Alkalihalophilus pseudofirmus: one gene and its partner. The protein of the gene in region 2 interacts with the protein of the main gene of each other region in a pairwise test. Links are inferred from orthologs where the notes say so. Each region holds a gene or a part of one and is shown on either strand. Other genes may lie near its edges.

Region 1 (2,996 bases), 2.6 Mb from region 2 along the record:
TGCTAGAGCAGCGATACCCGCCTTCTCTCGTTTCAACATATATACAGCAGCTAAAAACGGAAGAACAAACGGTGTCAGTTCAGATAAAATCATGGCTCGTCCAAGTAAAAAACCTACAACCGCAACGAGCAGGCCCCATTGGTAAAAAATCGCTTGCGTCGTCTTGCCGGCTTTTGTGAGCATTCCACTCGTAAAACTGATTAATCTTTCGTGAACCATTACACTGCGAGCAGGTTCAATCATTTCTTTAGCCGCCTTCCTTATCATCATACCCACCACCCATATTAGAATCGTGGTTTCATTATAAACAGAATAGTCTTTCATTTTTTGTCATATTAAGGTTTGGCAAGAAAAGAATCGTTCGACTTAATTCTGCTAAAAGAGGATTAAATACAACAGGTTTAAGCAAAATGAACAGGATAAATCACTCATTTGCTAGGAGATGGGGGGATATGCTGAAGAAAGATGAGGAAAAGTTCTTTGTTTAAAATGGTTCTATTGGGAAACTGCCCACTTACGAGAGCACAAAAAAACTTGAATCTGAATAGATCCAAGTTTGAATATGTATATGGTAGCGGCGGAGGGAGTCGAACCCACGACCTCACGGGTATGAACCGTACGCTCTAGCCAGCTGAGCTACACCGCCATATATTGTGTGTCATCAACGTGTCATTAACGACAAGTATTACTATACACCCTTCTTTTAAAAGAGTCAACCCATTTAAATCATTTTTTTATATTCTTTTTTAGACCAGTCTATACAACGTTCTATGAAAAATAAAAGACAAGCATTTCTGCTTGTCTTTTATTTGTATAAAGAAGCTGACAGCAAGTTAACCACGGCGAGCGCCACGACCGCCACGCTTAGACTCCGTTTGACGCTTGATGGTTGAAAGACGCTCCTCACTATCTTTTAAGAAACGACTCATTTTATCTTCAAATGATGGTGCTGGTCTGCTGTTTGTCCGAGGACCGCGATTTCCACCTTGTGGACCTCTTCCGCCGCCTTGCGGACGCGGCGGACGTCCTGATGGGCTTGGACGACTAGGACGTGCAGGTCTTTCGGAACCTTCCGGACGGTCTTTTGCTTTACGAATGGATAAACCGATCTTTCCATCCTTCTCCACATTTACAACCTTAACTGTAACTTCTTCTCCAACCTTTAAAAACTCATTAATATCCTTAACGTAATTATCAGCAACTTCACTGATGTGTACAAGGCCGGTAGAACCACCCGGTAACTCAACAAACGCTCCAAAATTTGTAATTCCAGTAACCTTACCCTGCAACTTGCTGCCTACTTCAATTGACATGAAAAAATAGATCCTCCTTAAGAAATCTGTAAATATTCGTTTCCTACATTATACCCGAATGAAAAAAAAGGTGTCAATCAGCTGAAGAATCTGGAAGTTTAAACAATGTTTCCCCAGGCTTGGACAAATAATAATCCCTTCTCGCAATCTCTGCTATATAGTCCAGATCATTATAGTTAATGATTTCTTGTTCAAGTCTCTTTTCCTCTGCTTTCAATAACTCAAGCTCTTGTTCAAGAGCCTGCTTTTCTTCTTGTTTTTCATTTATGGTTGATGCTTGGGCATAAAATGTCACAGATGCAATTCCAGCGAGTATAAATCCGAAAATACCCAGCACACTTAATCTACGAATCAACCCTCTGCGTTTCTTTGCTTGAAACTCAAGTTCCTGCTCCCGCTTTTCAATGTACTGTGAATCCATTTCTCGCACGGTTGACGAACGCTTTGTGACCATTTTTATCCCCTCCTTACTCTTTCTTTTTCCGCATCGCCTTTATATATTCCTTTATTTTCAAAAAATAAGGCGAAAGTTTTTTATAAGCTCTATCTATTCGTGTGGCTTTTCCGATTAAACGCAAGGCCCATCTTAACGGCCTCCAGATGATTCTGAAGATAAATAAAAAGATAGCCACAATAGCAGTTACTACCATCATACCTAACGTATAAAGCAGTTTCAATACGTACTTTATAGGAACAATAAGTAGGATATTGAACAAATTTGTGACAAACCGGTAAAAAGCAATAGATAAACGAATAATTACTTCTAATAAGCGCTGATAAGTGTTCTGAAGCAGCGCTTTATAGCAGGCGTAGCCGCATAAAATAGCTAAAAATACATAAAACCTGACTTCACCATGATTTGATTCAAGGAGTACATAAAAAACGATCAGCCCTTGAATCAGCCAAAATAATACATCTTTTAAGGCCGTCAACCAGTGAAAGGAGCGTCGTTTTCGAAGGAAGCGTCCATACGTATCAATCGCTGCACCGAGCCAAATGCCCATCGCAGCCATTGATACCATTGTGTAAAATTGAACCGTCAGACTCACTTGAATAGCTTCCCAAAGAACCCTTTGGATTTATCTTGCTGGCTCTGATCAAGATAGACAAAGTCATCAATTTTCCCTTCGATGGACACAAGACCGAGTTCAACATTAAGGTTTTTCATATGAAGATTACGCCCTCTAACTGATAAAAATCCCATTACTGTTTCCAACAGAAACTCTTCATTATCAAAGCTCTCTACTTGTTTTACACCAGTAATATCTAATTGTTTTCTCCCGCGCAGGGTAATATCATGATCATTATTCTTTCTTTCCCGCCCCATTGGAGTTCCAAACTCATATTGTTCCGTCATTTTATCTTCCCCTCTCTGTTCTTTACCACATGTGTATGAACAGAGCAAATAAAATAGAACAAGCTCCTATTACGGGGCTTGTTCCTACTTTCTTACAGTGAGTGATTATCTTTTAAAGATTCTTCTTTTACTATCGTATACATGGAACCTGCCTCTTCTTTACGGCTCGTTTCTTTAACTTCATTAATTTCTACCGTTACTAGCTTCTGACCGAACCTAACTACCAGTTCATCTCCAGCCTTCACATTTGACCCTGCTTTCGCTTGCTGGCCATTTATGCTGATTCGGCCTTGGTCACATACTTCTTTAGCTAGTGTGCGTCGTTT
Region 2 (2,973 bases):
TCATTTCTCCGCCATTAGCTATAGCTGTTGCTGCTTGAATCTGCTGGATAGGCGTGACCGCTGTCCCTTGCCCAAATGCAGTAGCTGCTGCATCGTATCTGCTTTGATTAGCAATTAAACTCGTAGCCTCATTCGGCAGGTCAATCCCAGTAGGCTCATCAAAGCCAAAGCGGTCTAGATATTCATACAATTTCTCAGGTCCAAGGAGATCAAGCGCGATCTTTGTAAAGGCAACATTTGAAGAGCGCAGCATCCCTTCATTGTATGTAATTTCACCCCAGCCTCGTCCTCTGTTATGGTCACTAACTGTGTTAGGGCCAACATTTAATTGACCGGACATGAATGTTTGATCGCCGTTATAAACACCCTCTTCAATGGCCGCAGCAAGTGTGAATACTTTCATGGTAGATCCCGGTTCATAATGATTAGAAACCGCATAATTCATATAGTTAGAGATTTCATTATAGCGATTTGGATTAAAGCTCGGTCGATTACTCATCGCTAATATTTCACCAGTTTTTGGATCTGCTACGATAGCAACCATCTTTTCTGGTTCATACTCTTCATCTACTTGAGTCATTACTTGCTCTAATGCCGTTTGTATATTGGAATCAAGCGTTAAATAGATATCATTCCCATTTTTCGGAGGCTTCACATGCCGTTCTGCATTAGGCAGGGGAACACCTTTTCGATCACTCTGATATTGAACTAGACCGTCCTCTGCTCTTAAGTAATCGTCTAAGCTTCTCTCAAGTCCCATTCTAGCTGTGGACATATCACTCTCTGTATATCCAAGGACATGTGAAGCATAGGTTTGTTTAGGATAATAACGTCTAGGCTCTTCGTTAAACATAATACCATCTAAATCTAACGCCTTAATTTCCTGCATTTCAGAATGTGTGAGATTTCTAGCCCCTGCCCCTAACTCTACTTGAAACCGACCTTCACTTGATAAAAGCCGCTGAAGTGCAGAAGGTTCCATCGAGATAAAAGGAGCAAGCTTTTCTGCTGTCTCCTTAGGGTCTGATACATGATTTGGGTAATCTGTACTTAAAATCGCGAAGACACTGTAGGAATTCAGCTCCTCGGCAAGGGCGCTTCCTCTTTTGTCATAAATCGTCCCGCGTTTCCCCTCGATTACCTGCTCTTTTGACCAGCGGTCCTCACCCATTGATGCGAGTTCTTGTCCTTTTACTTCCTGTGTCACTTGAATATAAGTGAATCGGCCCAACAAAAGGATAAAAAGGAGGATAAAGGCCCCTAAGACAACTACGGCTCGCACATTTGTTGCAGCACGTTTTATCTCCATCATTCTCACTTCCTATTAGTATAAATATAGTTTTTGCTAAATCGATTGTAAAAAAAACTAGTTCAAATAATGAACTAGTTTTGAACGACTTTTACTTTATTATCATCTAATGACATCCCTAGTTCACCAGTTGCGATGTCTAGAATTCGATCAGGTGCACTTAATTCAACAACCTGGAGTGAAAGTCCCTCATTGACTTGAGACTGTTGGGCAATCGTTCCTTGAAGTTGATGAACATCTTTATTTAAGCTGTAAATTGATGCGTAATTATGTAGCATTAATCCAATTAAAGCAAAAGCAATGACCGCCATTGCAGAAGCAATAATCTTTTCTCCTAAGGTAATCTTAGTTCTGCGGCGCTCAACAACCTTTCTAGTTTTCACTTCCGTTTGCTGTTGATGCTGAATTTGACGGGCAACCATGCTCATAATAAAACCTCCTTATTTTTGCTTCTCAGCAATCCTTAATTTTGCAGAACGCGCTCTGTTATTAGCTGTTAACTCTTCGTTTCCTGCTACGATCGGCTTTCTTGTAATTAACTTTAATTCAGGCTCGTACCCTTCAGGTATAACCGGCAATCCTGGCGGGAGATCCGGCCCTTTACTTTTCTCTTTAAAAATCTCCTTACATAAACGATCTTCTAGGGAATGAAATGTAATGACACATATTCTTCCTTTTGGATTCGTTATTGTAATTGCATCTTCTAGCGCTTCCTCAAACGAACCGAGCTCATCGTTAACCGCAATTCTTATTGCTTGAAATGTTCTCTTAGCTGGATGTCCACCTGTTCTTCTTGCCGGAGCAGGTATCGCATCCTTAATGATCTCTACTAATTCTCCTGTTGTTTCAATCGTTTTAATTTCACGTCTAGCCTCGATCTTTCTGGCTATCTGTTTTGCAAATTTTTCTTCACCGTACCTTGAGATGATGGAAACAAGACGATTAAACTCCCATTCATTCACCACTTGATGAGCAGTCAAAGGTGCTGTCTGATCCATTCTCATGTCTAATGCGGCATCCTGATGATAGCTAAAGCCTCGCTCTGCTTCATCTAACTGCGGGGACGATACACCTAAATCAAATAAGACTCCGTCTACTTTTGAGATACCATGTTTTGCAAGTTCTTCTCTTAAAAAACGGAAATTGCTGCGAATAAGAGTGAATTTCCCCTTATAAGGAGCTAATACTTCCTCTGCATTTGAAAGAGCAATGTCATCTTGGTCAAATGCATATAAATGACCCTCATCATTCAATTGTTCTAAAATGAGTGATGAGTGGCCGGCTCCTCCTAATGTACAATCCACATAAATTCCATCTGGCTTGATCGCCAGTCCATTTACTGATTCTTCTTTTAATACAGTCACATGGGTGAACATGATATCACCTTCACTTTCTTTCCAATCTTGATGTCTGCCTCTTGGTGTCCATGACTTGGTTGATTCTTTTCATTCATTCTATAAATCAAAGTCAATTAAGTTTTCAGCGATCTCCCCAAAAGAGTCTTCGGATTCCTCAAAATACTCTTCCCATTTCGCTTTACTCCATACTTCAACGCGATTTGATACCCCAATAATGACGCATTCTTTTTCAAGTTCTGCGTACTCACGCAATGTTTGGGCAATATTTACTCTTCCCTGCTTATCAAGTTCACATTCAGCGGCACC

The links.
Region 1: the proteins of ftsL (region 2) and PQ478_RS00355 interact in binary tests that used the Bacillus subtilis proteins (3 or more experiments, as listed by UniProt). The link is inferred for Alkalihalophilus pseudofirmus from one-to-one orthologs.

The regions. Positions count from the first base shown.
Region 1 is NZ_CP117835.1:73,306-76,301, reverse strand. The notes cover bases 78-2,996. They hold PQ478_RS00355 (FtsB family cell division protein), read right to left. Parts: upstream 1,768-2,996; coding sequence 1,387-1,767; downstream 78-1,386. Other genes in these bases: PQ478_RS00340 (RNA-binding S4 domain-containing protein), read right to left, coding at 2,763-2,996; yabP (sporulation protein YabP), read right to left, coding at 2,359-2,670; yabQ (spore cortex biosynthesis protein YabQ), read right to left, coding at 1,781-2,362; PQ478_RS00360 (S1 domain-containing RNA-binding protein), read right to left, coding at 834-1,313; spoIIE (stage II sporulation protein E), read right to left, coding at 78-267. In the rest of the region: more of spoIIE, read right to left, coding at 1-77. UniProt on the Bacillus subtilis protein: Required for vegetative and sporulation septum formation. Required for the activation of genes expressed under the control of the sporulation transcription factors sigma F and sigma E.
Region 2 is NZ_CP117835.1:2,697,314-2,700,286, forward strand. The notes cover bases 61-2,956. They hold ftsL (cell division protein FtsL), read right to left. Parts: upstream 1,738-2,956; coding sequence 1,384-1,737; downstream 61-1,383. Other genes in these bases: PQ478_RS14385 (penicillin-binding protein), read right to left, coding at 61-1,312; rsmH (16S rRNA (cytosine(1402)-N(4))-methyltransferase RsmH), read right to left, coding at 1,750-2,685; mraZ (division/cell wall cluster transcriptional repressor MraZ), read right to left, coding at 2,764-2,956. Also shown: more of PQ478_RS14385, read right to left, coding at 1-60; more of mraZ, read right to left, coding at 2,957-2,973. UniProt on the Bacillus subtilis protein: Essential cell division protein that may play a structural role. Probably involved in the regulation of the timing of cell division. Also required for sporulation.